Regions from separate parts of the Priestia sp. ABM2_011 genome, predicted to be linked through region 2. Evidence: a T-box and tRNA genes for the amino acid it is inferred to sense, from the RefSeq annotation. Region 2 holds a T-box; the other holds one or more tRNA genes.

Region 1 (12,125 bases), 1.6 Mb from region 2:
GCTGAAAGCGAAGAGCATTCTGTGCTTCTAGATACTGCGCGAGATATTGAGCGTATTGGCGATCATTTTGAAAATATCATTGAACTTGTTGATTATCAAATTACAAATAAGGTGAGAATGACAAAAGAAGCTAATACCGACTTAGCTGATATGTTCGAATTGACTATTGTAACAGTTAAAGAAGCTGTTTTTGCTTTAGAAAAAGTAGATAGAGAAAAAGCAGTCCAGGTCATTCAAAAAGAAGAGCAGATTGATGCAATGGAGCGTCTGCTTCGTAAGAAGCACATTTTACGTCTAAATGAAAATGTATGTACAGGTTCTGCTGCTATTGTTTTTGTCGATATCATTAGCAATTTAGAACGAATTGGAGATCATGCTGTTAATATTGCGGAAGCGGTACTCGGAGATCGCTATCTAAAGACATATTCAAAGGTAAAATAAAGAAAGGCCTTGCTCATGCAAGGCCTTTCTTTATAAGAGTGGTTATTGTATGATAAATAGTAATAATAAAAAGGATAGGTGCGGGCATGGCTATTTTATGTTGGGCATTAGTTATCATTAGCTTTGTTGTATCGTTTGTTGGGTTGGTTTATCCCATCATCCCAAGCGTGCTATTTGTAGCGCTAGGATTTGTTATATACGGTTTATTTTATGATTTTAGCTCCTATAGCTGGTTATTTTGGGTGATACAAGGATTGTTAGTTGTCGCACTTTTTTTAGCAGACTATATCGCTAATATTATTGGTGTGAAAAAATTCGGAGGCACTAAAGCAGGCGTTTGGGGAAGTACAGTTGGATTGCTTGTGGGTCCGTTTGTTATTCCGGGATTTGGAATTATTTTAGGGCCGTTTATCGGAGCGATTGTAGGAGAACTGATTGTTCATCGGACCACAATTAGCAACGCAGTAAAAATTGGAGTAGGTTCGGTTATTGGCTTTTTTAGTGGCGCTATCTCGAAAGGATTTATTCAACTGTTGATGATTGCCTATTTTTTATACGCTGTTTTAAAATAATATATTGACTTTAGGCCAGAAACATGTTAAATTTTTAATGTCGCTAGTAAATGTTATATTGTTCCACAGTAGCTCAGTGGTAGAGCTATCGGCTGTTAACCGATCGGTCGTAGGTTCGAGTCCTACCTGTGGAGCCATGGCGGTGTAGCTCAGCTGGCTAGAGCGTACGGTTCATACCCGTGAGGTCGGGGGTTCGATCCCCTCCGCCGCTATTTTCCAATTTACGTTTGTGACATACATAATTCATATTGTTCCACAGTAGCTCAGTGGTAGAGCTATCGGCTGTTAACCGATCGGTCGTAGGTTCGAGTCCTACCTGTGGAGCCACGTGGACCCTTAGCTCAGCTGGTTAGAGCAGACGGCTCATAACCGTCCGGTCGCAGGTTCGAGTCCTGCAGGGTCCACCATTTATAGGGTTGGAGGAATACCCAAGTCCGGCTGAAGGGATCGGTCTTGAAAACCGACAGGGGTGTTAAAGCCCGCGGGGGTTCGAATCCCTCTTCCTCCGCCATACTATTGTCTATTCAAAGCTTCTTTTGAGAAAAAGAAGCTTTTTTTATGTTTAAAAGAATAGCGAATGGGAATTAGGTAAATATAAATCATGGATTAGGTACTTTTTATTTGAAAGAGTAGGGTAAATTTGCTAATCTAAACGTATATGGTGCTTTTGCGCCAAAATGCTTACATATTTTGAAGGAGGAATTATTCATGGCTTACAAATTACCAGAACTACCTTATGCATACGATGCACTGGAACCACATATCGACAAAGAAACAATGAATATTCACCACACAAAACATCACAACACATATGTTACAAACCTAAACGCTGCTGTTGAAGGCAAAGCGGATTTAGAAAGCAAAAGTATTGAAGAGTTAATTTCAAACTTAGATGCTGTTCCTGAAGATATCCGTACAGCAGTACGCAATAACGGTGGCGGTCATGCGAACCACTCATTATTTTGGACAATCCTTTGCCCTAACGGCGGCGGTGCTCCAACTGGTGAATTAGCAGACGCTATCGCTAGCAAATTCGGCAGCTTTGATCAATTCAAAGAAGAATTTGCAAATGCAGCTAAAACTCGCTTCGGTTCTGGCTGGGCTTGGTTAGTTGTAAACAACGGCCAATTAGAAGTAACAAGCACACCAAACCAAGATAGCCCATTAATGGAAGGCAAAACGCCAATTCTTGGTCTAGACGTTTGGGAGCACGCTTACTACTTAAATTATCAAAACCGCCGTCCAGATTACATTTCAGCATTCTTTAATGTTGTAAAATGGGACGAAGTTGCTAAGCGTTACGACGCTGCAAAATAAGCTGAAGACGTATTTAAGAGCCAGTAAAGTAATTATTACCTTTACTGGCTTTTTTGTTTTCCAATTCTTTTACATATCTCCTTTTCTTTTTCACACACTAGGTGTAGAAGAGAAAAGGAGTTTTTTGATATGCCTTTATTAAAAAAAGTAGTTGGAGATATAGAAGTTAGTAAAGATTTACTTTTGCTTTTAATTATAGGCGGTCTTTATGCCTTGGCTATTTCAATTTCCAATTCGTTTGTTAACATTTATCTGTGGAAACAATCAGGCGAATTTTCGGATCTCGCTATTTATAATTTAGCGGTAGTGGTGCTTCAGCCGCTTACGTTTATTTTAGCAGGTAAATGGGCCAAACGAATTGACCGGGTTGTGGTTTTAAGGTTAGGCGTATCTTTTTTAGCTGTTTTTTATATCGCTGTATTGGTCAGTGGAGCTAACGCAGCCGAGTATTTAGTATTGCTTGGTGGACTGCTGGGTATAGGATATGGCTTTTATTGGCTAGCTTTTAATGTGCTAACTTTTGAAATTACAGAACCTGATACAAGAGACTTTTTTAACGGATTTTTAGGGATCTTAAACTCTTTTGCAGGGATGATTGGTCCTTTAGGAGCGGGCTTTGTTATTTCCGCTTTGTATGAATCACTTGGGTATAAAATTGTGTTTGGTGTATCTCTGCTATTGTTTGTCGGTGCCGTTGTGCTTAGTTTTTTTATTACAAGACGCGCAGCTGAAGGAGTATACAAATTTAAAGAAGTGTGGGCTGAACGAAAAGTCAACAAAGACTGGAATCGAATATTACAGGCTCATTTCTTTCAAGGATTGCGTGAAGGTACGTTCATTTTTGTCGTATCCGTCATGGTATTTATTACGACGGGAAGTGAATTAGCTTTAGGAACTTATGGACTGGTGAATTCAGCGGTGGCGTTTGTAGGATACTATGTAGCCTCAAGATTTATTAAGCAAAAAAATCGCCTTCGATTTATTTTCACCGGGGGCCTCCTTCTCTATGGAGCAGTCTTTTTGCTTATCTTTAACTTATCGTATCCAAAGTTAATTATATATGCTGTTTGTATTGCTATTGCCTATCCTATTTTGTTGGTTCCATTCATTTCTCTAACGTACGATGTGATTGGACGAGCAAAGGACGTTGTTTCAAAAAGAATCGAATACATTGTTGTCAGAGAAGTATTTCTGAATATTGGGCGGGTCGTTTCCATATCTTTATTTTTAATAGCCGTACTATTTTTTGATGAAGCAAAAAGTATTCCCATTTTATTAGCTATTGTTGGAGCAGGGCATACGATCATTTATTTTTGTGTAAGACATATCTCACAGCCTCTGCACAAAAAAGAAACGACTGTTACTCCTCCAGTATTAAATGAAGGAGACGGAGAGTCTCCAGCTTAGAGTATTATTAGCTCCTTCATTTGTACTATGGAAAATGCCTCGCTTTTCTTTTAGAATAAATACGTTGTGTAAATAGGCACCTGCCAGGTGTCTATTTATTTGCTAAATGTCTGATTTTATGGTGTTATGGTATATATGTTTTATAAAGTGTAGGTGTTGGTATGAAAAAGAAAAAAAGAAGAAAAAGTCACGTGCCTTTTCGTGTGAACTTACTTTTCTTGACCGTATTTGCCCTATTTTCCGTATTAATTTTGCGGTTGGGACTTGTTCAAATTGTGTACGGTGAGAATTACGAACGAGAAGTCGAAAAAACACAGGACGTTACAGTCAGTACGCCTGTTCCTCGAGGGAAAATGTACGATCGGTATAACCGCGTAATTGTAGATAATACCTCTTTAAATACGATTACATATACTCGTTTTCAAGGAAATACAGCTGAAGAAAGGCTGCGCATCGCTAAAAAGTTAGCCACTATGATCGATGTTCCTTACACCACAAATGTGATTGATATTCCAGAAAATAGAAAGAATAAAGATGCTAAAAACGTGGTAAAAATTACAGAACGCGACATGAAGGATTATTGGATTATGCTTCACCCTAAAGAAGCGGAGCAGAAAATTACGAAAGCTGATCGCAAAAAAGTTCAAGATGGTGAAATGACTGATGACGAACTGTATCAACGTCAGTTAGACCGCATTTCTAAAAAAGATTTAGAAAGTTTAAAGAGTGATTTAGAAGTTCTAGCTATTAAGCGCCAAATGGAGGCAGGTTATTCTAGCACCCCGCAAATTGTTAAAAGCGGTGTGACAAATGAAGAGTATGCCGTTGTAAGTGAGCATTTAGATGAACTTCCGGGTGTTGATACAACAACGTATTGGGATCGCTCATACCCAGAAAACAGCACTCTCCGTACTTTGCTTGGAAATGTATCCTCTGCCAACGAGGGTCTGCCCAAAGATAAAGTACAGTATTACTTATCAAGAGGCTATAGTCGAAATGACCAAGTTGGGACGAGCTATTTAGAGAAGCAATACGAAGCTCAGCTCAGCGGTCAAAAAGAAAAAGTCCAGTATGTAACAGATGATAAAGGAAATCTCCTTGATACAATTCAAGTGTCGAAAGGCGAACGCGGCAGTGATTTAGTTTTAACTATTGATATGGAGCTTCAAAAAGCGGTAGAAAAACAAATTACGGACCAGCTTTTAGCCAAAAAGAAAATGAAAGGAACGCAGTTTTTAGACCGTGCTTTTGTGATTATGATGGATCCTCACACAGGAGAAATCTTAACAATGGCAGGTAAAAAATACACCATTGATAAGAAGACTGGGGTACCTAAAATAGAAGATTTTGCACTAGGGAATATTTCAACATCTTATACAATGGGCTCTGTTGTAAAAGGGGCAACGGTTCTAGCTGGCTTAGATTCAGGAGCTATTAAGCCAAACACAGTGTTCGTTGATGAACCGTTAAAAATTAAAGGAACACCAATTAAGAAATCAGCTGAGGCTGAGGGGTTAGGACCCTTAACGTATTCATCCGCGTTAAAATATTCATCCAACGTATTTATGTTTAAAACGGTAATGGCGATGGCTGGATTACAGTACCACAAGAACATGACTTTACCGATTAAACCTGACACATTCAGCGAACTGCGTTCGTACTACAGTCAGTTCGGCTTAGGCGTATCAACAGGCATAAACCTCGATAACGAATCAACAGGTGTACAAGGCGGAAGCAATGTTCCAGGTACAGCGCTTGATTTAGGAATTGGCCAGTATGATACGTACACGCCGCTGCAGCTTGTTCAATATACTTCTGCAATAGCTAATGGAGGGTATCGCATCAAGCCGCAGCTAGTAAAAGAAATCCGAAAGCCAACAATAAAAATCGATGAAATTGGCGGTACGCAGCATTCATTTGAACCTGATGTGTTAAATCGTATCACGATGAAAGAAGAATACATTAAAGATGTTCAAAATGGCTTTAAACGGGTTACGCAGGAACAAGGCGGTACAGGGTACGCAGCTTTCCATACAGCGAACTATAATCCTGCTGGTAAATCTGGAACGGCACAAGCCTATGAGAAAAACCCAAGCGGAGGGGATCCAATTAAAGTTAATAATTCAAACTTTGTGGCCTTTGCTCCGGCAAATGATCCTGAAATTGCAGTAGCTGTCGTGGTACCATCGGCATTTGTGCCAAGTGCACCAAATACCATTACAAAAGAGCTTGCTCGTTCTGCGCTCGATACGTATTTTGATTTAAAGAAAAAAGGTGAACAAGAAGTAAAAGATCAAGAAGAGAATCAACAGGCTGTCATTGCAAACGACGCCAATTAAAGAGGCTGGGAAAAAGCATATTAGTTGAAGTAAGATCCGAACGACGTTGATTAAGAATCAACGCTGTTCGGATTTTTTTATTGAGAGGGTGAACGTAGATTTCATGTAAGTAGGTGCTTTAAGCGGTTGATTGGAGGGCAGGGCGAAGACTTCTGCCGGAAAAGCGGAAGAAGTGAGACCCCGCAGGAGCGGAAGCGACAACGAGGCTCACCGGCCGCCTGCTTGCACGGAAATCAACAGTGGTGTCAGAAGTGATTCGTACTGGCTTATTTATCTAATTTACTTGTCTTTATATCAAATTAATTTAGTTATGTCTCAACCTCTTCTTTTTTTTGTTAGAAATCTTTACATATATGGTTTTTTATTGAATTTAAGGGTCGTAAGAACTAGTTTTTTACCTAAAAAACACGCAGATAGGCCTTCGTTTACAAAAGCTTTACATTGAGTTAAAACACAATTAATAGTCGGCTATTATTCTGTAAGTGTAAGGATTAATAGAAATGATCAAAATAAGGGGAAGCGTTCGGCTTCTCGTATGTATTTACACTAATAGTAAACAATAGATATTAAATAGACATAGAGAGACTTTTATTGTGCTCAAAACGGTTAAAGACGATGAAGGAGGATTATCCAATGGCAATAACAATGGAATTGACTAACAAAGAAAAAGTAAATACTCCGCAAACAAAAGAAATTGTATATAAAACAAAAGGTTTGAATTTATGGTATGGCAACACACATGCCTTAAAAAATATTGATTTAGACATTCATGCTAACGAAGTTACCGCAATCATCGGTCCATCAGGCTGCGGAAAATCAACATATATTAAAACGTTAAATCGTATGGTAGAAATGACGCCAATTGTCCGTACATCAGGTGAAATTGAGTATAGAGGAAAAAATATTTTTGATAAATCGTACCATGTGGAAGAGCTGCGCACGCAAGTAGGAATGGTTTTCCAAAAGCCAAATCCGTTCCCAAAATCTATTTATGATAATATCGCGTACGGTCCAAGAATTCATGGCGTTCGCAACAAGAAAAAACTAGATGAAATTGTTGAAAAAAGTTTACGAGGAGCAGCTATTTGGGACGAAGTTAAAGATCGTTTGAATCAAAATGCGAATGGGTTGTCAGGTGGACAACAGCAGCGTATCTGTATTGCGCGCTGCTTGGCTATTGAACCCGACGTTATTTTAATGGATGAGCCTACTTCTGCACTCGATCCAATTTCGACATTAAAAGTAGAAGAGTTAGTACAAGAATTAAAGAAAGACTTCAGCATTATTATTGTTACACATAATATGCAGCAAGCGGCACGTATTTCAGATAAAACAGCATTTTTCTTAAATGGAGAAGTGGTAGAGTACGCAGAAACAGATAAAATCTTCTCAATGCCATCTGATAAACGCACAGAAGATTATATTACAGGTCGTTTCGGTTAAGACATACAAGGAGATGGGATGAGTGGTTGTACGCGAAAAGTTTCATGGTGATTTAAAGATATTACGTGAAAAATTATTAGAAATAGGGCGCTTAACGCATGAGGCGTTATCAAAATCAATTGAAGCGTTGCAAACAAGTAACGTTGAGCTGGCGCTAGAAATTATCGACGGTGATTCATACGTGGATGACTTAGAAGAAGAAATTAATGACCTAGCTATCCTACTGATTGCAAAGCAGCAGCCCGTGGCTATTGATTTAAGACGTATTATTGTGGCAATTAAAATTGCTTCGGATGTTGAGCGTATGGCAGATTTTGCCGTTAATGTAGCAAAATCAGCTATACGAATTGGAAACGAAGAATTAATTAAGCCGTTAGAACATGTAAAGAAAATGCACGATATTTCGATTGAAATGCTGAGCCTTTCGTTAAAAGCTTATCACGAAGAAGATCTTGTGTTGGCTAAAAAAGTAGCGGAAATGGACGATCAAGTGGATGAGCTTTACGGAATAACAATTAAAGAACTTTTAAGTCTTGCTAAAGAAAAGCAGGAGGCTATGAACCAAATTACACAGCTTTTATTTGTAGCCCGTTATTTAGAGCGTATGGCTGATCATACCACTAACGTAGCAGAAAGCGTATTTTACCTTGTAAAAGGCAAACGCTACGATTTAAATGAATAGTGGAAAAAGAGGCTGGGACAAAAGTGTTTTAGTTGAAGGAAGATCCGAACGATGAATCGTTCGGATTTTTTTCATTGTATCGAGAAACGTAGGTTTAATGTAGCTGCTTCTAGCTGTTAATGAGAGGGAAGGGCAAAGACTCCTGCAGGAAAAGCGGAAGCGACGAGGAGGCTCATCGCCGCCCTCGGAAAGCGACATTTTGCACGGAAATCAACAGCGGTGTAACAAACGATTCATACGGGCTCATGCATCCAATTTGCTGGGCTGGATTTTTTAACACAAATCGACAAATTGCGTTTATTGTGGCAACTTTTTCTGAATGGTAAGATGTTAATAAGTTTATACGGCATTTATATGTAGAAAAAACAATCTAAGAAACGAAGTGATAAAACAGTGGCTCCTAATCTTATTCAAAACTTAAATGTGTGTATAGCTACTCAGCTTGACTCATCTCGTATTTATGTTCACTGGTCGTTTTCAGAGCATATTCGAGACATGGTAGAAAGTATGTTTTCGACACGATGGGAAGAATTGAATCTAGCTATGTGTACGTATGATATAACAGGCCTTCATTTTAACGGCCATGAATCAAACCGCTATTATATGAAGGGTCTTACTCCTAAGCAAGACTTCATGTTTATGAATAGCTTGGAAAGTGAGCGCACGTATGTAATAGATATTGGTATTCAAGATAAAGAAGGAAGTTTTTTTTCCCTTCTTCGTTCGAATCCGGTTTATTTGATGAAAGAACAGCATGAACAAGTGAATGTAAAGTCGTTGAGCTGGATGTACGAACCTGTAAAAGTTCACCAAGGTGTTCAAAATGAATTTAGCACATATTCCTTATATTCAAATGACTTGGAGCAGGTGAAGAAGCAATATGAATAGTGATGACTGTATTCTTTTAACTTATATGCATTATCCGTTGCTACATGTACTTCAAGCAGAGAGTGAGTATCCGCTGTTTGAACAAGTAACGAACGAATTCATCCCTTTTTTAGATCAAATTGAGTCTGAAAAATTGATAGGTGCAACAGCTGTGATGTCTTGTGTATTTTTGAACGTATTAAACGACGAGGAGTTTAATACTCGTTACGCTCAGTATTTACACCAGTTTTCAAGCCGGCAGCATCAGAGAGCACTCACTTTTTTAAAAAAGTGGGACGGGAGCTTGTTCTCAGCCTGCAAATATTTCTTTCAGCATGACATGATGGAATGTATTCCTACTACCGTAACGAACGCGTTCGTTTCCATCCTTAAAACAGAACAAACATTAAATCTCCAAATTACAGAAGCAATACGTGTTTTTCAACAGTTTTTTGAAAAAAAGCCCGTCGGTTTTTTTATACAGCAAGGAGAGTATACTCATCAAGTAGATATGCTCCTGAAATCTCATGAAATGCGCTATACCTTTGTGAAGTCATCAACAGATGAACTAAAAAAGTCCCCTGCTGGTATTATCTTGTTTCCATATCCTAAGCAAGGAAAACAAGTTGAGGAAGGAACAATGAATAAAGCGAGCGCTGTTTTGGATTTGAAAGCGAAGGACACGCTTGGCTTTCAGCGAATGCAAGCAGCAAGCGGTACATTTCAATATCCTTTAGATTACGCGAGGGATATACAGTTTCATCAAAACGAAACTCTTGCACTCTACGGTGCAACAAAAAGCGCCGAATTTGTCAGTGAGAACAATGAATTGTTTATTTCAACCGTACAGAAGTCAGAGGCGATGCTAGGTGTGATCGATTTTAAACATCCTAGCGTGGTGAATGCCATCTACCGACAGTGGCTCCTTTTAAGTAGCAGCGATTGGCTTTATACTTTTGAAAAAGTCAGAGGTGAATACGAAAGGCAAATAAAGCTGTTTGATTTTCTCTGTCACGAAGAGAATCCAAGGATGGATAGTGAAAACAGTTTTCTTTCAGGAAGTTCTTTTTTATACCCTGTAAAAGAGATAGAGCCGTCGGCTTTATCAGTAAATCAATATAAAGGCGGTCTCTCCATTTTAATGCTTGCATGGGAATTCCCTCCTCTAGTTATCGGAGGACTTGCACGACATGTATTTGATTTATCCAGAGCGTTAGCTAGAGCGGGCCATCACGTTAGTGTATTAACGACGTATGTAGAGGGGCTGCCGGAATATGAACGTTTATACGGTGTTCACGTTTACAGAGTTAAAAGCCTGCAGCCTCATCATCCGGATTTTTTGACATGGGTAAACAGTTTGAACGTGGCTATGGCTCTTAGAGGACTGCAGTTAGGCTACAAGCTGTCTTTTGACGTTATTCATGCTCATGACTGGCTTGTTGCATCCGCAGCAAAATGTTTAGCAGATAAAACGGATAGGCCGCTAATTACGACCATTCATGCGACAGAACATGGGCGCAATAATGGTATTCATAATGACATGCAGCAGAAAATTCACTTGCAAGAAGAGGAGCTGATTCGACAATCAAGCTCAATCATTGTCTGCAGCGACTATATGAAGAAAGAATTAATCACTTTATTTCACGTAGAACAGGATAAAATTGCTATATTTCCAAATGGAATTGACAAGCAGCTGGTAGTCGACGCAGTAAATGAACGGTTAAAAGAAAGTTTACAAAAGAAATATAATTTTAGAAAGGCCCCTATTATTTTTTCAATTGGACGAATTGTATATGAAAAAGGATTTCAGCTATTTATTGAAGCAGCGGAACTATTTAAGAAAAAACAAATAGATGTTCAATTTGTTGTGGCGGGAAAAGGGCCTTTACTTCATGAATTTCGAACACAGGTAAGTGAAAAGCAATTAGACAAATACGTGTATTTTATTGGATACATTACCGATAACGAACGAAATCAACTTCTTCAAGCTTGCAAAATGGTTGTTTTTCCAAGTCTATATGAACCTTTTGGAATTGTGGCTTTAGAGGGGATGGTAGCCAAGAAGCCAACCATCGTTGCCGATACAGGAGGTCTAAGCGATATTGTTTCACATTTCGACACGGGCCTGACGTTTGCCAGAGGAGATACGCTCGAATTAATCAACTGTATTGAATTTTTGTTAAAAAATGAAAAAATAGCTGCGAAAATCAGCGAAAATGGGTATAGAAAAGCAACAACGATGTTTAGCTGGGAGAAAATCGCTATCGATACAAGTAAGCTGTTTCAACATCACATTTGCCAGGATAAAAAAAGGAGGGAGGCAAAAAATTGAAAGCCATTATACTTGCTGGCGGTAAAGGAACAAGACTGCAGCCCTTGACCTACACGATTCCAAAGCCTATGCTGCCGCTTTACGATAAACCTGTGATGGAATATAGCATTGAACTGCTTAAGAAACATGGAATTACAGAGATTGGGATTACGCTGCAGTATAGGCATGAACAAATTATTGAATACTTTGGGGATGGCTCTCAGTGGGGAGTGACGCTTACTTATTTTATCGAAAAAGAGCCTCTTGGAACAGCGGGCGGAATTAAGCGAGCAGAGGCCTTTATTGAGGAAGACTGTATTATTATTAGTGGAGATGCCTTAACAGAAATTAATCTTCAAGACGTTATTCATTTTCATTATGAACAAAAAAGCGAAATGACTATTGTTACAAAAGAAGTAAACGACGTGCGGGGTTATGGAGTGGTGACGATAGATGAAGGGAATCGAGTCACGGGATTTGTAGAGAAACCGACCTACGAACAGGCCAATAGCCGATTGATTAATACGGGAGTGTATGTGATCAAAAAATCCGTTCTTGATTACGTGAATTCTTATGGTCCTACAGATTTTAGCTTTGACATTATCCCGCTTCTTTTGGAATATAATCATACTGTGTGCAGTTTTGTAACAGAGGATTATTGGATTGATATTGGGCAAATCCACCATTATCGTCAAGCACACTATGATCTGTGGAGCAAGTGGTTTGGCGATAGACAGGAAAGTATT
Region 2 (12,125 bases):
TATCTGAAAGAGAAGAAATAAAAGATCTTATTGATCCTGGTAGAAATGATAAATAAATTGAAATTAGTTAAAAACGCTAAATTCTTATAAAAGAGGAATTTGTGTTTATAAAACAACAAATTCCCTATTTCAATACTCTTCTCAAAAAACATTAGCAATTCCAGTTTTTTTCAATGAAATGAAACGCAGACCGTAAATTCGTTTTATTAGCAATTGAAATGAGAGCGGGCACCACCGAAGGATCTGTTTTAGAGAAATTAGGAATCCGCGGATTCAACCGAAAAAACTGATCGCCTAAAAGCTCAGAGCTGACCATTGATTCATAGTAGCTTGATCCACCAGAGATAATCTGAAGAAACGGCAGCAAGGGTTCATTAGGAGAACGGTCTAAAAGTACTCCCCAATTTGGCGGAAGGTCCTCCATATCTTCAGGACGTATGTTATCGGCACTCACCATTCCCCATCCCTTGGTATCTCTTCTTAATTGAGTTGGCTGCTCACCTGTTCCGATGGATAATACGGCAATTTGATCCAACGGCTGCTTTGCTTTTCCCACTGCAAACGCGATACTAGCTGTACTGGTATTAGTTGCTACTGTATACCCATCCACGTAGTTTTGATAAGCTCTTTGCGTTGCGGGAGCAGCGCTGCTTCTAAGTATTACGTCACTCGCTTTTTCATTAAGATAAGGAGAACCAGGAAAGTTGTGAAATAACACAGGATTCCAACGATTCAGCTCCGGTGAAAATAAGTGAAAGGATGGCACAACAATTCGTTTTTTTAAGTCTCCAAGGCGAAGGTCCCGGGGGAAAAACGTTCGTATGGCTTTAATAAAACCAGAATAGGGTAATTGTTGATTAAAAACAGGTCCGCCTGGTCGGGAAACGCTGAATGCCGGTAAGATTTGATCTTTAAAAAAATCAAACGTCTCTTCTGGCGATCTTCCGCTTGCTAATGCAAGAGCAGTAAATGAACCGATCGAATTTCCCGAAAAAACATTGGTTTCACTAATTAACTTGGGATTTTGATAAGCTAATCTATTCAAAAGCTGTAAACTTAAAGCACCTAAAGTACCGCCTCCATCAAAGGTCATAATCCGATATTTTGTCAAAGGTAATTTCTCCTTTCGAATCCCATCAGAGGTATCATTCTGTATATGTTTATTTTATTTGTTGTAGAGGTATGATTATCTCTTTTGCGGGTTCTTCAGGATTCAAGTTATGCAGATAAGCATACGAGGAACCCCTCCAGTAAGTTTTCTATTCTCTATTTCTCCCCTTTAAACTGTGTGTCTTTTCTGAAGAAAATTCATAGGATATAGCATCTTATCTGTATTAAGAAAGGGGTTATATCGTGGAGGAAACAAAGCTTACTGGACGAATCGTTACACCTGATGATGCGGAATATGATCAGGCTAGAACAAATAATAATTTAGGTGTGCCTAAATTTCCAAGAATAATTGTATTTTGTCAGAATACAAACGATGTAGTAAATGCATTGAAGTGGGTAAAGGAAAATCATGTCCCATTTCGAATAAGAAGCGGTAGGCATAGCTATGAAAATTTTTCACTAGTAAACGGTGGATTAGTAATTGATGTCAGTGAAATGGATAGAATCAAGATCGACAGTAAAAGCATGACAGCGAAAATAGAAGCAGGAGCTAATCTAGGGAAAGTATATAATGAATTATGGAAAAAAGGAACGACTATCCCTGCAGGTACGGAAAGCAGTGTTGGTCTTGTAGGCCTTGTGCTTGGCGGAGGAATTGGGATGTTATCAAGGTTGTTTGGGCTTACCTGTGATAATTTGCTTGAAGTTGAAATGGCCATAGTAAATGAACAGAGAGAAGTTGAACTCATTAAGGCAAATAAAAATCACAACAGTGATCTCTTTTGGGCTTGTTGTGGAGGCGGGGGCGGAAACTTTGGTATTGTTACGTCTCTTACATTCAAGGTGCAGCCTATCTCAAAGGTGTCAATCTTCTCAATTACATGGGAATGGGAAGATTTCGAAGCTGCTTTTGATGCATGGCAGCACTGGGCCACAAATACCGATAAGCGCTTAACTTCGGAGATTGAGTTAAAATCCAAGGAAGCAAATCAGATTATCGCTCAAGGTGAGTTTGTTGGTTCATCATTCAAGTTGAAGGAACTTCTGCAGCCTTTAATAGATGTTGGGTGTCCTAAAAAAGTAGTAATAAAGGAAGTTTCATATATAGAAGCTGTACAATTTTTTGACGATCCGAGCGGAAACCAACCCGCCCCTCGAAAAAGGTCAGGTTCTTTTCTTAATAAACCTTTTCCAAAAGACGCTATTTTAACAATGAAGCATTTTTTAGAAAATGCTCCGAATGAAAAATCTAGTATTTGGCACCAGTCTCTTGGGGGAGCAGTGGAGGAAGTTGGCTCTAATGAAACGGCCTTCTATTATAGAGATGCTGTTATCGCACAGGAATATCTTGCCACATGGAGCCATCCTTCAGAAGAGCGAGCAAATATTCGATGGATTGAAGAATTAAGAAATGCTTTATCGAGATATACAACTGGAGATTATGTGAACTGGCCGGACCGGTTCATCAGAGATTGGCCAACAGCTTATTATGGAGAGAATTTTAAAAAGCTTCGAGAAGTGAAACGAGCATATGATCCGTGCAATCTATTTCATTTCCCTCAGAGCATTCCGCCGTTTATTAACTGGTTTTAAAGAGCGTCTTTCAAGTCGGAGAGCCAAATAATACCCACCTTAAATGAGGTGGTTTTTTGTGTATATTTCCTTTTCCTGAGAGCGTGAAAAAGACAGCAAACAGTGGTAAGCAGTTATTTTATCAATAGATGGCTACGTTATACGGAGAAACATACATAAATATCATAAACATTGACATTCCCTTCCAAACCGCATACAATAGCTACTAATAAAAGCACACAAATTCGTTGAAGAGAATCAGTACGCTGCAAGTTTGTTCTACAGAGAGCTGGTGATAGCTGAAAGCCAGTGTTCAAGCCGCAGGGGAATATCCTCTCTGAGAAGTCAAACTGAACCTATAAGTAAGTTTGAACGGTAGTCTACCGTTAAAAAGAACGCGTATGATTGTACGTTGCTGAGTGCTATTGATGAACGGATCAATAGAAGCCAGGGTGGTACCGCGGTTAAAACCCGTCCCTAGTCATAGGGACGGGTTTCTTTGTGTGCTTTTAACTTTAAAAGGAGTGGTATCACATGAAAGAAGTGAATGTAAGGGAGTCTTCGCAAGAGCGCGAACAGCGTATCCAGCAGCAGTGGCAAAAAGGAAATGTGTTTCAGCAGTCGGTTCAAAATCGAGAAGGGCATCCTTCGTTTGTATTTTATGAAGGGCCTCCAACAGCCAACGGTTTGCCTCACGTGGGGCACGCGCTAGGCCGGACGATTAAAGACGTGGTGGCTCGTTATAAAACGATGACAGGGCATCAAGTGATCCGGAAAGCAGGCTGGGATACGCACGGACTGCCGGTAGAGCTCGGTGTCGAAAAGCAGCTCGGGATATCGGGGAAGCATGATATTGAAAAATACGGCGTAGAAGCTTTTATCAACAAGTGTAAGGAAAGTGTGTTTGTGTATGAAAAACAGTGGCGCACGTTCACGGAGCAGCTTGGCTATTGGGTTGATATGGAAGACCCTTACATCACCTTAGAGAATTCATACATTGAAAGCGTATGGAACGTACTTGGCACAATTCATGACAAAGGACTTCTTTATAAAGGCCACCGCGTATCACCTTACTGCCCGAGCTGTCAAACTTCGCTGAGTTCGCATGAAGTGGCGCAAGGGTATAAAGATGTAAAAGATTTAACGGTAACGGTGAAATTTAAAGTGAAAAACCGCGATAATGAGTATTTTTTAGGCTGGACGACAACGCCTTGGACGCTTCCGTCAAACGTGGCGCTTGCGGTGCATGAAGAGATGAACTACGTTCGCGCTCAGCAAGGCGACAGCGTGTATATAGTGGCAGAAGCACTCGCAGACAAAGTGTTAAAAGGAGAATATAGCGTTTTATCTCATCATAAAGGAAATGAGTTAAAAGGGATGTCGTATGAGCCGCCGTTTGATTTTGTGAAAGTGGAAAAAGGGCATGAAGTCGTGACGGCTGATTACGTAACGGATCAAAGCGGAACAGGAGTTGTTCATTTAGCACCTGCATATGGTGAAGATGATTACAGAGTTGTAAAAGAAAACGGCTTTTCATTTGTGAACGTAGTGGATGAAAAAGGACAGTACACGTCTGAAGTGTCGCCTTTTCAAGGACGTTTCGTGAAAGACTGCGACGTTGATATCGTACGTTATTTAGCAAACGAAGGCGTGCTGTATCATAAAGAAAAGCATGAGCATAGCTATCCGTTTTGCTGGCGATGCGACTCGCCGCTTCTTTATTACGCAAATGAAAGCTGGTTTATCCAAACGACGGCGTTGAAGGAACAGTTTTTGAAAAACAATGAAAGCGTGACGTGGCACCCGGATCATATCAAGCACGGTCGCTTTGGCAACTTTTTAGAAAATATGGTGGACTGGAACATCAGCAGAAAACGCTACTGGGGAACGCCGCTGAACGTATGGGAATGCGGAGCATGCCAGCATCAAGTAGCTCCGAAAAGTATCAAAGAGCTTCAAAATCATGCGTCTCATTCCGTTGATGACAGCATTGAACTTCATAAGCCTTATGTAGATGACGTGCAGCTGACGTGTCCGGTCTGCAGCGGAGAAATGAAGCGAACGCCGGAAGTGATTGACGTTTGGTTTGACAGCGGCTCGATGCCGTTTGCGCAGTATCACTATCCGTTTGAAAACAGCGAGCTGTTTCAAAAGCAGTTTCCAGCAGACATTATCGCAGAAGGAATTGATCAAACGCGCGGCTGGTTTTACAGCTTGATGGCAGTTTCAACGCTGTTTACTGGAAAAGCGCCTTATAAGCGCGTTTTGTCTCTTGGCCACGTGTTAGATGAAAACGGTCAAAAGATGTCTAAAAGTAAAGGAAATGCGCTAGACCCTGTTGATCTTATTCATACATTTGGTGCGGATGCGCTTAGATGGGCGCTTTTAGCAGACAGTGCACCGTGGAATCCGAAGAAATTTTCAGAGCGCGTCGTGCAAGAAGCGAAGTCAAAAGTGATTGATACACTTGTGAACGTGTACGGCTTTTACATTCTGTACGCCAAGCTTGACGGCTATAACCCTGAGCAAACGTATGAATTGAAAAAAACAAAATTGGATGAGTGGATTCTTTCGCGTTTGCACAGCACGGTCAAGCGCGTCACAGCACATCTTGAAGATTACGGGTTTACAAGTGCCGCTCGTGAAATCGCGGCATTTATTGAAGAGCTAAGCAACTGGTATGTACGACGTTCTCGCGATCGCTTTTGGTCAGAAGGGATGGACGGAGAAAAAGCAGCGGCTTACGATACGCTTCATGAAGTGTTAGTCACGCTTAGTCAGCTGTTAGCACCGTTTACGCCGTTTGTTGCGGATGATGTTCATGAAAATCTGACAGGGAAAAGCGTTCATTTAGCAGACTATCCTGCATGCGATCAAACGAAAGTGAATGAAAAGCTGGAAAAAGAAATGGCAGCGGTGCTTCAAGTGGTGGAACTAGGCCGAAGCATCCGAAATACGCATTCGTTAAAAGTAAAGCAGCCTCTGCAAAGTCTTTCACTTGTGGTAACGGAAGAAGATGTAGAGTGGGAAGCATACCATGATGTCATCAAAGATGAGCTTAATGTAAAGAACTTTAACGTGGAGCAAGACGACGACAAACTTGTTTCATACGTATTAAAACTTGATTTTAAACAGGCTGGGCCAAAGTTCGGGAAACAAGTTAATGAGGTCAACCAAGCGCTGAAAAACCTTTCAGAAGAGAAAGGGAAAGAGTTTGTTGAACAAGGCAAGCTGAGTGTTACGCTTGCTTCAGGAGAAAACCTAACGCTTGAAACGGCAGACGTACTCGTTGAAAAAGTGCCAAAAGAAGGTTTTGCAGTTGCATCCAACGGCACGTACACTGCGGTGTTGGATACGGCGTTAACCGAAGAACTCGTGCAGGAAGGAGTCGCTCGTGAAGTAATTCGAGCGGTTCAAGATTATCGTAAAAAGCTGGATTTACCCGTGAACTTACGTATTGATTTGGAACTTAGCGGAGACGAAGAAGTGAAGGAAGCCGTTGCGAAGTTTGAAACGCTGCTTCAAGAAAATCTTCTGCTGCACAGTCTCAGTGTGAAAGAAGCCATCAAAAACGGAGAGACGGTAAAAGTCGGAACAAAGCAAGTTACGCTTCGCGTTTTAAATCAGAGCTGATAAAAAGCACTTACCTCATAGCAGGTAAGTGCTTTTTTACCTTTAATCAAACTGTCCGAGAACATTTTTAAGACTCGGCCAAACGATTTCAAAAGGAGCCGCTAGTACATACTCTTTTCCGTTTTCATCTTTAAAGTGTTGAACAAAACGATATTTTCCTACTTTGTAGTTAGGAGTTGCGATATCTAATTTGAGTGATTTCCCTGGCTTCAGCGTGACAGTTTTATCAGGAAACTCCAATCCGTTTAGCACAACTTCGTACCACTTTCCGTCTTTTAAGTGATCCGCCGTATTTTCATAAGGAATCGTTAAGGTATGCGTCGAATTGTTTTGAATAACAAAAAAGCCAAACTGCGTTTTATCGTACTTTTCGCTTACAGCAGATAGCGTAATAGTTCTCCCGTCAATGCTTATGGAAGATGGGATGTTTTTTTCTTGTTTGGCTCCTAAATCCATTTTTTGACCGTTATAATCGATATAGCCAAAGATACAAAACAAGATAATAAAAATACCTAGTATTAGTAAAAGTGTTCGTACTATTTTCAAAAGCTTTGCACCACCTTTTTTACTCTTCCATTATACGGAAAACTTCTTGTTTGAAATAGTATGAATTTACATTTTCTATATCACTTTTTTGAAAGGAAGAATTGAAATGAGACAAATTATAGCCATGGGCGGCGGAGGTTTTTCGATGGAGCCGGATAACTTGCTTCTGGATCAATACATACTTTCACAAGCTCATATAGATGTGCCGAAAATCTGTTTTATCCCTACAGCCAGCGGAGATGCCGATAATTATATAGAAAGGTTTTATGAAGCGTTTGAGAAGTTGGTATGTACACCGTCTCATTTATCGCTGTTTTCACCAAACTTTATAGATTTAAAAGCATATGTGCTGCAGCACGATATTTTGTATGTAGGCGGCGGTAATACAAGGAATATGCTTTCTTTATGGAAAGAATGGGAACTGGATACGATTTTAAAAGAGGCTTATGAAAAAGGAGTGATCTTAGCGGGAATAAGCGCAGGTTCGATTTGCTGGTTTGAAGAAGGCGTCACCGATTCAATGAACAATAAACTGTCTAAAATCGACTGTTTAGGATTTTTAACGGGAAGCAACTGTCCTCACTACGACGGAGAAAGCAATCGAAGACCTTCGTATCATGAGTTAATGGCAAGCGGGGAAATGAAAGAAGGCTACGCTGTAGATGACGGAGTCGCGCTGCATTTTAAAGATGAGAAGCTATCCACGTCAGTTAGCTCAAGGGCAACAGCAAAAGCGTACGCTGTTGATCGAAAAGAGGAAGAAGTAATTGAACGTGAACTCCCGGTGACCAATTTGGGTAATCACAAGCAATAAATGGCCGCTTTTCATGTTTCTCTGTATAAAATGGAGCTTATTCGTACATACATAAGCAGAGATTCTATATAGGAGGGTGCTTCAGTGAGTTATAAACAATACTGGGGAAACATACATGAACAAAGCGATAAGCTCCAGGAGTTATTATCGTCGTATTGGCATCAGTACTCAGATTTCGGAAACTGGCAGTTTTGGGTGGTGGTTGCTTCGCTCGTTCTTCCTCTTGTGTTGTTGTATTTTACCGTAGATCGGACGAGGATCTTTGAGGTGTTTTTCTTCGGTTACACAGTGCACATGCTCTGGGCATATATTGATATTGCACTTGGGAGAAGCGGTCATTTAACGCACACGTTTTTTTTAACGCCGCTGCTTCCAAACGCAACGAATATTACCGCTTCTATTTTGCCGGTAGGCTTTCTGCTGCTTTATCAATATTGTACGAATCACCAAAAGAATTTTTATCTGTATACGATTCTGCTGAGCGCTGTTTTTTCATTTGGACTGGCGCCCCTTGAACACCATTTTAAATTTATTGATTCAGGAAAAGTAATGAGCTTGTTCTATATTTTTCTGATTGATATAGGGATAACGTTAGTAGCGTATTGGTTTACAAGGCTGCTTGTAAAAGCAAAAGCCGCAGCCTATCGTAAAGCGGAAAAAGAACGTTGAAAAAATGTTTGAATGTTATTAGTTAGGGGTATACATGTATTTAAGATAAATTGAGGTGAAAAAATTGTATTATTACCGCATTTCAGAAGGACAAAATGAAACGTACTCTGAGACAATTGTTATTCATGAAGAACAATTTGATCAAGGTACATTTGAAAAAATGGTGAAAGAAGCGATGGTCGATAAGCCTGGCAAAATCGATCAAGTGGATATTGTGAAATATTTAATTGGACATTATCATTTCCAAGTTGCATATATTGAAGCCGCTTTTCACAGTACATATACAGATTAATAACGTTATGTATTCGTTAAAAAACCCCGTTGCACTGGCAGCGGGGTTTTTTTGTCTCTACCAATATCGATAGTGATAGGGATTTTGAGGAGAGTAATAAGGATTTTGAGGCGGAGGATACGTATAAGTAGGCTGCTGGTGGTGTACAGGGCCTACTTGTTTTTTCTTTTTATAGTGTTCTTTTTCTCCGCATTCGTCCGTTGGTCCAATCACGATGGTTTGATTTTTTAGCGGAGCCAGCGTTTTCTTTAGCTGCTCCGGATCTAAGCAGTACGTGTGAGCAAGCACTTCAATAGGCGTTTTATTTAAAATATCAGATCCAAAAATGTATTCCGGGTAAGGGGCGTCAAAAATGGCAAGTAAATGCGTATTGTCTTCAGACGCAATTTCCCAGTGCCACCAGCCTTGAGGGATATTGGCTACTTGACCGGGAGTAATCGGAATATTTGTGACTTCGTTGTTAAACGGATTGATTAATGAAACGACGGCTGAGCCTGAAATGCAGTAGACAAGCTCAGCGGCATTTTGGTGATAGTGCGGTTCGACTACACGGCTTTTGCTTAAGTAAATATCAAGTAATGATACATTTCCTAATGTGTTGAGCACATCCCGGCCCAATCGGTTAATGTAATTTTGATCGTTTCGCGTATTAAGTCTGTTTTTGTTCACATCAGAAAAGTATTGTACGTTTGGATTATTGTAATCCATATAGGGCGTTGACAAGGGTCTCCAGCTCCTATCCTTGAATTTTTTATGATGCTGTATCGTATGTAGAGAGTTTTATTTCGTGACAGAAGCCTAGGAGGATATGTAGGTAAGGCCTATTTTTGATAACGTGTACAAACATTTGTCCACTGATTTTCATACACTGTAACAGGTTCTTTTTTTACAGAGCCATGATCAATGTCAGACGCATAAGACGGATCATTTTAAGGAAAGTGAGTTGCAGAGCTGTTGCTTGATCAATATGAAAAGATAAATAGTACGTATGAAAAGCTGGATGAACTTCAGCTGCCGTTTGATAAGCCCATTTTAGTAGGAGTCGAGTGGAACGGAGTGCTGTTTGAGTTTTTGGTGAGATTAAAAAAAGAGTCTTCTCATTTGCTTGTGTTTGGTTCAGGAGGAGGAGCAAGTCAAGAAATGCCGGCAGGTCCTCCATATTTTCAGCGCCATTCGTGGATGAATGAATTCCAAGATTCAATTATTTATTATAACGATCCTACGCTTTATTTAGGAAAGGTGTCGCTTGCGTGGGGGCAAGGGACAAGCGACCGTTTTTATTTAAAAGACATTGCGGTTTTAATTGAAAAGTTCATGAAAAAAGTACAGGTGAGTTCGTCTAATGTGCTATTTTACGGATCTTCGGGCGGCGGCTTTATGTCAATGTTTTTAGCGGGGTACGTAAAAGGAGCAAAAGCGCTTGTCAATAATCCGCAGACTTGCTTGACCAAGTGGCTGAAAACGCCGGTTCGGCAAGTGTTTAATTTATCTTATCCGAACTTGACAGAAGATGAAGTGATCGCCTCATACGGTGAGCGAATTAACGTAGTGAAGTTTTTTCGCCATATTAACTATGTGCCAAAGGTGTATTACTTGCAAAACGGGGCGTTTGAATACGATATGAACAATCACTTGCTGCCGTTTTTAACGGATTTGCAGGACATGCCAGACGACTGTGAAATCAATAATATAAAAGTGGAGCTCTATTATGACCCAAAGCTGAAGCACGCAGCTGTTAGTAAGCAAGAAACGATTGATTATGTGAATATGGCGAAGAAGATATAAGAAAAAAGGCAAGAGTTTATCCTTTAAGGAGCTCTTGCTTTTTTATGTCGAATTTTCTACCTCAATAGATACAAGTAGGAAGTTATGTTGCTTTTTCTTTTGAATATGATAGTGAAGATGAGGTGTAAGGAGGGGAAGTATGGCCGATCAAGATGAGAGAAAAAGATACTTGATGGAAGTTCAGACCTGGCTTGAACAAGTATGTGATCCTGTATTTGAAGAAGCTTTTACAGAAGTAGATATAACGTCATATATCACGCGCACGCAAGAAGACGTTCTTGAATATTTAAGTGAAGAAGATGTGAACGAATATACGTTAGAAGAAATCAATAATGCGGTACGGCACATTGATAAAATCTTAAAAGAGCGGCTTGGAGACGACGGCAGGGAGAGGGAATCGATAGCGCCGGGGCAGCATGAGCTGCCGCCGCTTGGTTATAGTTACTCAGCTCTTGAGCCGTATATTAACCGAGAAATTATGCGCCTTCATCACAGCAAGCATCACCAAAGCTATGTCGATGGATTAAATAAAGCAGAGCTCATGCTGCAACAAGCCCGTAACACAAATAATTTTGACCTCATAAAACATTGGGAACGGGAAGCTTCTTTTCATGGCTCCGGTCATTATCTGCATACAATCTTTTGGGAAATCATGAGTCCAGAAGGAGGAGGAAGGCCGAGGCGCCAGCTGCTGCAGCAGCTTCAAAAAGACTTTGGCAGTTATGAGAAATTTGTGATGCACTTTTCTCAAGCCGCAAAAAAAGTAGAAGGTGTGGGCTGGGCTATCTTAGTATGGTCGCCGCGTTCGCGAAAGCTTGAAGTCTTGCAAGCGGAGCGTCATCAGCTTCTCACGCAGTGGGATACCATTCCGCTGCTCGTATTAGACGTATGGGAACACGCTTATTATTTGCAGTACAAAAATGAACGTGATCCGTACGTTGATAATTGGTGGAAAATCGTTTACTGGCCGAATGTAGAAAAAAGATTTGAGGCAGCCAGAATGCTTCAGTGGCAGCCGTATTAACAAGTATTGCAGGTATTCTAATTTCAAATAAAAAGGCTATGATAAAAGCATTTTAGTTGAAGGGAAATCCGAACGATGAATTGAGATTCTTGATGGAGAATCCAACGCGTTCGGATTTTTTATTGTTATCGCGGTGATATATGTATACGCTTCTAGCAGTTGATTGGAGGGCAAGACTCCCGCGGAAAGCGAAGTCTTGCACGGAAATCAACTGCGGTGTAAAAAGTGATTTATATTAAGATCCTTTAACGCATTTATTAATTTTAAATAAACTATGTTCTAAATAACCAATGAAAAATAAAGTCTAAGCCTCTAGAACCAGTGAAATGTTACAAATGAAATAATCCAATATAAATGTGTGTAAAAGCACCGTTATATGCCTAAATATGTATGTTTTTGAAATGTTAAGGTGATTAATTTACTAGTTTAAAAGGAAGAATATTTATTTTTACTGTAACTAAACTATCAAACTATTGACATGCTACTGAAATATAACTGTAATATTCATGTGTTATTTTTTATGTATTGGTATATAAAGGGGAAATCAATTACATGAAAAAGACAATGATTACGTTCAGTTTAGTTCTAATGTCACTGTTCGGTGTGGCAAGTGGTGCATTAGCTGCAACAAATACATATACAGTAAAAAGCGGAGATTCGCTATACAAAATTGCAAAGAC

The links. The T-box of region 2 lies ahead of ileS (isoleucine--tRNA ligase). A T-box ahead of a tRNA ligase gene usually reads a tRNA of that ligase, here a tRNA-Ile.
Region 1: it encodes a tRNA-Ile, which carries the amino acid that the T-box ahead of ileS (isoleucine--tRNA ligase) is inferred to sense. The anticodon was not compared.

Annotation. Positions count from the first base shown of each region.
Region 1 is NZ_JBSWUB010000001.1:1,003,890-1,016,014, forward strand. It holds gene ACXAE4_RS05310 (Na/Pi cotransporter family protein) at 1-441, shown strand, start outside; gene ACXAE4_RS05315 (DUF456 domain-containing protein) at 528-1,013, shown strand; tRNA gene ACXAE4_RS05320 (tRNA-Asn) at 1,076-1,150, shown strand; tRNA gene ACXAE4_RS05325 (tRNA-Met) at 1,152-1,225, shown strand; tRNA gene ACXAE4_RS05330 (tRNA-Asn) at 1,266-1,340, shown strand; tRNA gene ACXAE4_RS05335 (tRNA-Ile) at 1,344-1,420, shown strand; tRNA gene ACXAE4_RS05340 (tRNA-Ser) at 1,432-1,524, shown strand; gene sodA (superoxide dismutase SodA) at 1,722-2,330, shown strand; gene ACXAE4_RS05350 (MFS transporter) at 2,460-3,737, shown strand; gene ACXAE4_RS05355 (peptidoglycan D,D-transpeptidase FtsI family protein) at 3,899-6,076, shown strand; gene ACXAE4_RS05360 (hypothetical protein) at 6,203-6,331, shown strand; gene pstB (phosphate ABC transporter ATP-binding protein PstB) at 6,722-7,519, shown strand; gene phoU (phosphate signaling complex protein PhoU) at 7,542-8,201, shown strand; gene ACXAE4_RS05375 (hypothetical protein) at 8,321-8,527, shown strand; gene ACXAE4_RS05380 (DUF4912 domain-containing protein) at 8,595-9,089, shown strand; gene ACXAE4_RS05385 (glycosyltransferase) at 9,082-11,400, shown strand; gene ACXAE4_RS05390 (sugar phosphate nucleotidyltransferase) at 11,397-12,125, shown strand, end outside.
Region 2 is NZ_JBSWUB010000001.1:2,605,030-2,617,154, forward strand. It holds gene ACXAE4_RS14105 (patatin-like phospholipase family protein) at 152-1,111, opposite strand; gene ACXAE4_RS14110 (FAD-binding oxidoreductase) at 1,354-2,703, shown strand; T-box leader at 2,922-3,164, shown strand; gene ileS (isoleucine--tRNA ligase) at 3,217-6,315, shown strand; gene ACXAE4_RS14120 (immunoglobulin-like domain-containing protein) at 6,358-6,861, opposite strand; gene ACXAE4_RS14125 (Type 1 glutamine amidotransferase-like domain-containing protein) at 6,968-7,675, shown strand; gene ACXAE4_RS14130 (hypothetical protein) at 7,760-8,344, shown strand; gene ACXAE4_RS14135 (hypothetical protein) at 8,400-8,636, shown strand; gene ACXAE4_RS14140 (cupin domain-containing protein) at 8,694-9,359, opposite strand; gene ACXAE4_RS14145 (glycosyl transferase family 2) at 9,591-10,421, shown strand; gene ACXAE4_RS14150 (superoxide dismutase) at 10,561-11,445, shown strand; gene ACXAE4_RS14155 (3D domain-containing protein) at 11,998-12,125, shown strand, end outside.